DNA from 3 places in the Rouxiella sp. T17 genome. Region 1 is predicted to be linked to each of the others. Evidence: predicted binding sites of a transcription regulator. Region 1 holds the regulator's gene; each other region holds the start of a gene.
What was found. The regulator LexA, encoded in region 1, represses DNA repair genes until DNA is damaged. The targets are predictions, from matches to a motif close to TNCTGTATGTACATACAGNA.

Region 1 (3,283 bases):
GCGGCGTGACGTTGACGCGAGAAGTGCATCCGCGCGACGCGAGCAAGCTTGTGGGCGATGGTTTTATCCGTGCCGTGCTGGGTCGCCATATCGCGCAGAGAAACGGTGTTGGAGAAACGCACAAAGCTGTCGCGCCCCAGCCAGAGCACCGCGAAGAACTTCTGGACGCCGTTCAGCACGCGCAAATGTGGCGTGTCTTGACCTTCACGACCCGGAGCACGGCCAAACATAACAGACACCGGCAGCATCTGAATGTCGAGATTTGGATTATTGCGATGCAGATCGAGATAATCGTGGAACAGCTTTACCGATTCCTGCTGATGCTGGTAATAAGGGAAGACGCGCGGCCCTTCACCGATGAAAACGTGGCTCGGCAGCTGCACGCCGTCGATTTCCAGCGGAATGAGAGGGTCGGGCAGATTCTGCGCCAGGCACTGGGCCCGCAGCGTCAGAAGGTCGGCCTTGGAGTTATAAGGCAAAACATACAGAATCGGGCGCGTTGGGTCCAAACGCATTTCCGTCACCGGATCTGTAGGAATGACCTTGCTGCTTACCAGCATTTTTAGCGGTAAATTCAGTAAGGTATAATAAAGTCTACGCCATCCTGACATAAAAAATGTGAAGCCTCTTGTTAGCAATTCGCGGCAAGGATACCAGAAAGCCGGTATGAGATCTGTGGTGATAGGACAACCGATTCAGGCTAAAATGCCTGAAAATCACTTTAAGACGCAAAATATAATGACAAATCAGGTCACCGGACTCACCCGAATTTACAAGGCTGCCGGATATTCTTTAAAAGGATTAACCTCGGCCTGGAAGCACGAAGCCGCCTTTCGACAGGAAGCCGTGGTCGTCATTCCCGCCATCTTACTGGCATTTTACCTTGATGTGAGCAGCATCGAGCGTATTTTAATGATCGGATCACTGATTTTGGTGCTGGTGGTTGAATTATTGAACAGCGCCATAGAAGCCGCCATTGACCGAATCGGGCCAGAATTTCACACCCTTTCGGGCAGGGCGAAAGACATGGGCTCCGCCGCCGTGCTGATCGCCATTTTATTTGCACTTTTTACCTGGTTAACGATCCTCGTGCCGCACTGGCGCTAGAGTTACGGCAAAAGTTGGCGAAAGTGACGGCAAAAGAATATTGAATATTTAAAAGCCGCTTAATGTTTGTTTTTTGTGTACTCTCTGGTTTTCATTCCAGCTTTACCTGTATATACTCACAGCTAGACTGTATAAACAAACAGGGGGCGACATGAAAGCACTTACAGCTAGACAACAAGAGGTCTATGACCTTATTCGCGATCATATCGCCACCACCGGTATGCCGCCAACGCGTGCAGAAATTGCTACCCGACTCGGGTTCCGTTCTCCCAACGCGGCAGAAGAGCATTTGAAAGCTCTGGCGCGCAAGAACGTCATCGAGATTGTTTCCGGTGCGTCACGCGGTATTCGCCTGTTAATGGAAGAAGAAGACGGTTTGCCGCTAATTGGCCGTGTTGCTGCCGGTGAGCCTTTGCTCGCGACTCAGCACATCGAAGCGCATTATCAGGTCGATCCTGCAATGTTCAAACCTAACGCCGACTTCCTGCTGCGCGTCAGCGGCATGTCGATGCGTGATATCGGTATTCTCGACGGCGATCTGCTGGCTGTCCACAAAACCCAGGATGCCCGTAATGGTCAGGTTGTGGTTGCGCGTATCGACGACGAAGTGACAGTAAAACGTCTCAAAAAGCAGGGCAATATTATTCAGCTGCTGCCTGAAAACAGTGACTTCGAGCCAATCGTTGTCGACCTGCGCGAGCAGAGCTTCAGCATTGAAGGCTTGGCCGTAGGCGTAATTCGTAACGGCGACTGGTCCTAGTTTTTATTAGCTGCAATCGAGCGTGACGGCTCTTCTATGTCGTCATGCTGCATCCTTGTCACACGTTAAGGATTACGCGTTACGTCATTACGCGTTAAATGATGACGTGTTAAGTCATTGCGTGTTAAGTCTGGCTTTACTTTAAAAGCGTTGCTGCTTAAGTTGGGATCGACACCCATTTATTGAGCGCCGCCTTTCATGTCTGCATTTTCTAGCCTGTCCTTGATTTAGAAAATAACATGCCCCTACTTCATAAAATAAAAAGCACCTTTCTAAGCCCGACCGACAAAGCGCTGTGGTTGCTGGCTCTCCCGATGATTTTCTCCAATATTACCGTGCCGCTATTAGGACTGGTCGATACTGCCGTCATCGGCCATCTCGACAGCCCCGACTATCTCGGCGGCGTCGCGGTGGGTGCCATGGTAACCAGCTTCCTGTTTATGCTGCTGCTTTTCCTGCGCATGAGTACCACAGGTTTAACCGCGCAGGCGCTCGGCGCACAAGATAATGTTCGGCTAGCCCGCGCTTTCGTGCAGCCTTTTTTATTGGCGCTGATTGCCGGGGCGCTGATCTTCCTGTTTCGCCACCCTTTGATTTCGCTCGCTTTACAGATTGTGGGCGGCAGTCAGGCCGTGTTGCAACAGGCGCAGATTTTCTTGTCTATTCGCTGGTATAGCGCGCCGGCCTCTTTGGCGAATCTGGTGATTCTGGGCTGGTTGCTGGGCATTCAATATGTGCGTGCGCCGGTCATTATGCTGATCGCCGGAAACATGCTTAACGTGATTCTAGATTTGTGGCTGGTCGTTGATCTTGGCTGGAATGTGAAAGGCGCTGCGGTCGCGACGGTCTGTTCAGAATATGCCACGCTGGTGCTCGGCCTGTGGCTGGTTTCGATTGTTATGAGAAGGCGCGGCATCACCTGGCTGATGTTGAAACAGGCGTGGCGCGGCAATCTGCGTAAACTCTTTGCTCTAAACCGCGACATCATGCTGCGTTCGCTGCTCATCCAGCTGTGCTTTGCGTCGCTAACGGTGATCGGTGCGCGTTTAGGTAGCCAAACTGTGGCGGTAAATGCCGTATTAATGAATTTGCTGACCTTCACGGCGTTTGCGCTGGACGGCTTTGCTTACGCGGTCGAGGCGCATTCCGGCCAGGCGTTTGGCGCGAAGGATAAAAGCCAGCTGCTCAAAGTCTGGCATGCGGCCTGTCGTCAGGCAGGGTTGGTTGCGGTAGGTTTTGCCATCGTTTATGCCGTAGCGGGTGAGCAAATCGTCAACCTGCTGACCTCGCTGCCCGAGTTAAGAACTCTCGCCGATCGCTATCTTGGCTGGCAAATCGTGTTACCGCTGGTCGGCGTGTGGTGTTATCTGCTCGACGGCATGTTTATAGGCGCCACTCGCGGCAAAGAGATGCGTA
Region 2 (3,283 bases), on a different contig from region 1:
GTCCAGTCAAACCTTCAGGATCGCCCGGCCAGTTTTCCACTTCCGTGGTGGTGGTCAACTGACCGCCTTTTTCGATGCCGGTAATCAAAACCGGTTTCAGGTTGGCGCGCGCCGCGTAGACTGCCGCCGTATAACCTGCGGGGCCAGAGCCTAAAATCAATAACTTACTGTGTTTTACTGTACCCATGAGAATGAATCTCCGTTGTGGCAAACTTCATGATGTTAGCGATTGTAGGGAAAACTGACGCGTAAAAAAAGCATACTCAGATGTTGTTAGCGATTTGTCTGATAGTTTTTACCGGAAATCGCCTGTAAAAATGTTTTCCGATTAAGTTTCTGTGTTGGCTTTTGTTATTGTTCATTCTGAAAAGGCAGCAAAAAAGGGCGTGACGGGAATTTTACCCAACATGTTCTTCTGATTTTGCTTCTTTTACTTTGACAATCCGCTGTGCATTTGCGAAAACATCTAGGGAAGAAGAAATTAAACGCCAGTAGACGTTTTAAAATCACACAATGTGCTACCGCTTTATCCGTTTACGTCGCACGTTGTATGTTTTTTAAACGTCATCAACCCATGTTTTAGGTTTTGTTTAGCCTAATTAGTTACTTGGCGTTATTTCTTTTTCGACTCCGCTCTAAAATTCGTTTCCTTTTGACAGGGGTAAGACGTCTTGAGATGAGTCATGACAAGCTATAAAAAACAGGTCATCGCTTAGGATAAGCCCTTATACATTGAAGTTGGTTAGGGTATGGCAAGTGCAGGGAAGGACATCAGAGAGATAATAATAATGGTAGATAACAAGAAACGTCCGGGAAAAGATCTCGACCGTATTGACCGTAACATTCTTAATGAGCTGCAAAAGGATGGCCGGATCTCTAACGTCGAACTTTCCAAACGTGTAGGTTTGTCGCCTACACCATGTCTGGAGCGCGTTCGTCGTCTCGAACGTCAAAACTTCATTCATGGCTACACTGCGTTGCTTAATCCACATTATCTGGATGCATCGTTGTTGGTGTTCGTTGAGATTACCCTCAACCGTGGCGCACCGGATGTGTTTGAGCAATTCAATGCAGCAGTACAAAAATTAGAAGATATTCAGGAGTGTCACCTGGTTTCCGGCGACTTCGACTATTTGTTGAAAACGCGTGTACCGGATATGTCTGCTTACCGTAAACTGCTGGGCGAAACGCTGCTTCGTTTGCCAGGCGTTAACGACACCCGTACCTACGTGGTCATGGAAGAAGTGAAACAGACTAACCGCCTGGTAATTAAGACCCGGTAAGCAAAAGGTTCTGGTGCAAAACCTAAATTATTTCGCTACACTCCTGTTTATTCATACAGCTCTGGCGCCGGGGTTTGTTCCCGGCGCTATCGCTATTTCAGTTCACAGGAACCTGGAGAGCCTTTCTTGAGCCAGGAATATACAGAAGACAAAGACGTTACCCTGAGAAAACTAAGCGGAAGCCGCCGAATTCTGGAAGCTGTGCTGGTGGTGGTAGCGGTGTTCGCCATTTATTTGATGGCGGCATTACTCAGTTTTAATCCATCCGATCCAAGCTGGTCGCAGACCTCTTGGCACGGGCCTATCCATAATTTGGGTGGCGGTGTTGGTGCCTGGATGGCCGATACGCTGTTCTTTATATTTGGGGTGCTGGCTTACGCCATACCTCCTATCATGATTTGCCTTTGCTGGGCCTCTTTCCGCCAGCGAGACAGTCAGGATTACATCGATTATTTCACCCTTTCGCTACGTCTCATTGGCACGTTGGCGCTCATTATCACGTCTTGTGGTTTAGCTTCGCTTAACATCGACGACCTTTATTACTTCGCTTCCGGCGGCGTGATAGGCAGTCTGCTGGGCACCGCCATGACGCCGTGGTTCAACAACATAGGCGCAACACTGGTGTTGCTCTGCGTCTGGGCAGCGGGTCTTACCCTGTTTACGGGCTGGTCCTGGCTGACTATCGCCGAGAAAATTGGCGGCGTTGTACTGGGTGCGACAACCTTTATGACCAACCGTTCTCGCCGTGATGACGACTACGATTACGAACATGAAGACGATTACGATGAAGCACACGACGACACGCTGTTAAAAAATCAGCCGCGTGCCGACGACGCGCATACGCCAGCCTCACCGGCGCAGGTTGCCGCAGCAGGCGCGGTCACGATTTCGGCCGCTGCAATGGGTGACGATGATGACGACGTGCTGTTCTCTGCGCCTTCGGTAGGTCAGGGGGCACAAGTTCAGTCTGCTGTTCAACCAGCAAATGAGCCGCCAGCCGCGCCAGTTAACGCGCCAACGGTGGATGCCCAGCAGCCAGCGTTGGCCGACTCGGTTTCGCCGGCGTCCGTTGCGCACGTTGAAGCTCAGCCGCAATCGCCTGCCGCGTCGCAATTTGGCGAACCGCAACCTTCTGTGCAGCTGCATAAAGAAGCGTTTGATTCCGCCACGCCTCAGCTTTATGCGACCGAGTCTGAGTCGACTCCGCCGCTTTATAACTTTGAAATCCCTGAAGAAACCCCAGCGCCGCGCCACGTTCAGCCCTCGTCGGAAGGCAGTTCTCGCCGGCATGACGAGCCGCAGATGGGCGACTGGAATCAGGTTTCCGAGCCGCACCACGATCGCTCGCCGTTTGAATTCACTGCGCCACCGGATGCTGCCAGTATTGCTGCTACGGCTGCATTGGCAACGGGGTTGGCACAGGCGGGCAAGGCTTCTGCCGACGCTGCCAATACCTTTATGCCCGCTTTTAGCGCCGTCAGTGATGACAATCCGCAGATCAAAAAAGGCTTTGGTCCCGAGCTGCCGCGCCCTAATCCGGTCAAGCTGCCTACGCGCCGCGAAATGGCTTCTTATGGCATCAAATTGCCTTCTCAGCGCATTGCCGAGCAGCAGGAGCAGGAAGCCGCACGTCTGGCGCGAGAAGCGCAGAATCAGCCGCCGGTTGCCACTTCTGTTGAAGATGAAGAGGAGCAGCAGCAGGCCTTGCTGCGTCAGGCTTGGGTTGATCAACAGAATCAGCGCTACGGCGAAAATACCGAAACTCATGCTGTAGAAACCCAATCTGGGGCAATCGAGCCGGTTGAAGATGATGAAGAGGCGCTGATGCAGGCGCAGCTTCGTCAGGCCTTTGCCGAGCGCGAGCAGGCGCGTTATCACGCTGCGCCCGTGCCAGAAGTGACGCCGCAGGTGCAGCAGCCGAGTGTTCAGGCCGCAGCGTCCGCTGCGATTCACCAGACTATCAGCACGCACGACGCCTTCAACTTCTCGCCGATGGCCGA
Region 3 (3,283 bases), on a different contig from region 1:
ATTTGTTAAAATAAAAACCTCATATACAGTTAAGTATATAAATCTACTGGAGCAGCCCCCAGAATAATTGATGTACATCAAGAAAAAGTCGTCTGTAATTATTAAAGATTAATAAAAGCAATTTTGTTGATGAGGTATTTAGGGTAAATCTTGAGGCCACGATGACTTTCTTTATATTAATAAAAAGCATTAATTAAGCGTCAAACGCGACAACAGGCTATAGTCGATATCTAAACAAACACGTTATGGAGATCAGCTTTTATGGTAGATATCGTTAACGATCCGACAATTCCGGCCGCGCCTATCTTGCACTTGCTGTGCGGGAAAATAGCCTCCGGAAAATCCACTTTGGCGGCGCAGTTAGCGACGCAGGCGGGGACGATTATTATCAGCGAAGATCGTTGGTTGTCGCAGCTTTATAGTGACGAAATGCATTCGGTCGCTGACTATGCGCGCTGTGCCGAAAAACTCAAAAATGCCATGAAACCGCATCTGATTACGCTGTTGACGGCGGGGATTTCCATCGTGCTGGATTTTCCAGCCAATACGCTGGCGAGTCGGGAATGGATGATGAGTATTATTACGGCCACGGGTGCCGATAATCGCCTGCATTATTTAAACGTCGCGGATGAAGTCTGCAAAGCGCGTTTGCACACCAGAAATGAGGCGGGTGAGCATGATTTTTCGGCCACCGATGAGCAGTTTGCTGTCATCTCGCGTTACTTTGTCGAGCCGCAAGAGGCCGAAGGTTTTACGTTAGTTGTACACGAATAAGCCGAACGCGCCGATAAGCGCATCATCCTGATAGAATTTTTTTATCTCAATAACCCTTATTAAGAGGTAAAAAAATTCTTAGCGTTTTGCTTTATAACCCGCCATCCGTTCTCAATATTCCGCCTTTTAAATCTATTAAATATCTTTTCTTTCAATAAGGTGCCGCGACTTAGCCTTTTACGCTATTTGCCAGGCCATTTAGTGAATAATCTTACCTTTCCTCTTTTTCATTAGCCCTTTAGCCTAGGTTCGACGATAAACCTTACGCGGCGCCACCCTTCACAAAATCAGCGCGCCATGCTTATACTGTATAAATAACCAGTATAACATGGAGGCCTATTATGATTCTTTCACGCCCGGCGATTTCGCCTATTAAGCTTACGATTCCTCTTTTTCAAGATAGAGTGCCTGCGGGCTTTCCCAGCCCTGCGCAGGACTATATTGAAAAAGATATAGATTTAAACAGATTGTGCATTTCTCATCCCGCAGCAACCTATTTTGTGATGGCGACGGGGCTATCAATGATAGATGCCGGTATTTACGAAGGTTCGATGCTGGTGGTCGATCGCAGCCTTCAGCCCAAACACGGCGATATTATTATTGCCTCGATAGCCGGCGAATACACCGTTAAACGTCTCTGCACCCATCCCATAGTTAAGCTCGAATCAATGAATCCCAACTTTCCTCCCATACTCCTTCACGACGGCGGCGACGAACTCGAAATTTTCGGCGTGGTGACTTTCAGCATTAACGGTTTTCAATAATGTTCGCGCTTGCTGACGTAAATTCATTTTATGCCAGCTGCGAAACTGTCTTCAGGCCGGATTTGAAAGGGCGTCCGGTGGTAGTTCTCTCGAACAACGACGGTTGCGTCATTGCGCGTAGCAAAGAAGCCAAGCAGCTCGGCATTCCAATGGGGGCGCCGTTCTTTAAAATACGCCGCGAATGTGAACAGAAAAATGTGGTGATTTTTAGCAGCAATTACGCGCTGTACGCCAATATGTCGCATCGTGTCATGACCATACTTGAGGACATTTCGCCCGCCGTCGAGATCTATTCTATTGATGAAGCCTTTCTGAATTTGACCGGCGTCAGTAACTGTCAGAATCTCGAAGATTTTGGCCGCGAAGTAAAAGAAAAGGTCTATAAATGGACTGGCCTAACGATGGGGGTCGGGATTGGTCCGACCAAGACGCTGGCCAAGCTGGCTAACCACGCGGCGAAAAAGTGGACTAAGGCGGAAGGTGTCGTCGACATCTCGTTGTTGGCTCGTCAACGAAAACTAATGGCGCTGGTGAACGTGCAGGATGTGTGGGGCGTAGGTCGCAGAATAGGAAAACGGCTTGAGGCGATGGGAATTACCACCGCGCTCCAGCTCGCCGATGCGCCTACCGAGCTTATCCGCAAACATTTTAGCGTCGTGCTTGAACGCACGGTGCGCGAACTGCGTGGCGAGCCCTGTCTGGAAATGGAAGAAATGGCGCCGACCAAGCAGCAGATTGTTTGCTCGCGATCGTTTGGCGATCGCGTTTCTCAATACCAGCTGATGCGTGAAGCCATCTGTTCACACGCCTCTCGAGCGGCTGTAAAGCTGCGCAAAGAGCATCAATATTGTCGCCATATTTCCGCCTTCGTTAAAACAAGCCCCTTTACACCCGGTGAAGTTTACTACGGTAATACGGCTTCAACGCGCGTCGAAACACCGACTCAGGATACGCGAGACATTATTGCCGCCGCGACAAAATGCCTGGACGCCGTCTGGCAGGAAGGGCATCGGTTTCAAAAATGCGGCGTGATGCTCGGCGACTTTTACAGTCAGGGCGTGGCTCAACTCACTCTTTTTAATGAGAATCCGCCGCGCGCCAACAGTGAAAAACTTATGGCCGCGCTCGACAAAATACACAGCGACAGCGACGCCCGCGTCTGGTTTGCCGGACAGGGCATAGAAAAATCCTGGGAAATGAAGCGCGAGATGTTGTCACCGGCTTATACCACACGTTTTAAAGATTTAATGAAAGTGAAGCTTTAAGCTGTTTCTCTCTGTTTTCTAAAGTAAAGAAACGGAGAAGGCGATAAACAGGGGCGCCAGCAGAGACAGCACAAAGCCGCTGATAATGGCGTGTTTGATATATTCCTCGTGACAGTTTTGTTTAATAAACGGCAGCGCTAAATCAAGCGCTGCCGCTCCAGATATGCCAATCGCGCTTTGTGGCTGCCTTTTACCCAGAAAATAGAGAAAAATAATGCTAAACATCTCTCTGAAAAAATCGGTCATAAAGGCCATTGCGCCCATTTCGGGTGAGACCAATGATTTTACCATCGGACCAGACAGTGAAAACCAGCCAAAACCGCTCGCGACGACCATTGATTCGACGAAAGAATAGGGTCTTACTTGCGCAAAAATCAGCACGGCAATAAGCGTTCCGGCGAGGGTCAGCGCAGGTAAGGCGAGAAGCCGTCGATTAATGCTCGAAAGTTTAAAATTCACCAAATCCATGCCGACCAGAAA

Region 2: SC206_RS11470 (DNA translocase FtsK 4TM domain-containing protein) is a predicted target of LexA. The motif match lies at 1,325-1,344, and genes of this name have one in related genera.
Region 3: umuD (translesion error-prone DNA polymerase V autoproteolytic subunit) is a predicted target of LexA. The motif match lies at 1,079-1,098, and genes of this name have one in related genera.

The regions. Positions count from the first base shown of each region.
Region 1 is NZ_JAWUEA010000013.1:25,018-28,300, forward strand. It holds gene plsB (glycerol-3-phosphate 1-O-acyltransferase PlsB) at 1-611, opposite strand, end outside; gene SC206_RS04220 (diacylglycerol kinase) at 739-1,107, shown strand; gene lexA (transcriptional repressor LexA) at 1,259-1,867, shown strand; gene dinF (MATE family efflux transporter DinF) at 2,107-3,283, shown strand, end outside.
Region 2 is NZ_JAWUEA010000031.1:89,039-92,321, reverse strand. It holds gene trxB (thioredoxin-disulfide reductase) at 1-187, opposite strand, end outside; gene lrp (leucine-responsive transcriptional regulator Lrp) at 789-1,283, shown strand; gene SC206_RS11470 (DNA translocase FtsK 4TM domain-containing protein) at 1,410-3,283, shown strand, end outside.
Region 3 is NZ_JAWUEA010000037.1:151,305-154,587, forward strand. It holds gene SC206_RS15975 (AAA family ATPase) at 262-774, shown strand; gene umuD (translesion error-prone DNA polymerase V autoproteolytic subunit) at 1,116-1,538, shown strand; gene umuC (translesion error-prone DNA polymerase V subunit UmuC) at 1,538-2,803, shown strand; gene SC206_RS15990 (lysine exporter LysO family protein) at 2,822-3,283, opposite strand, start outside.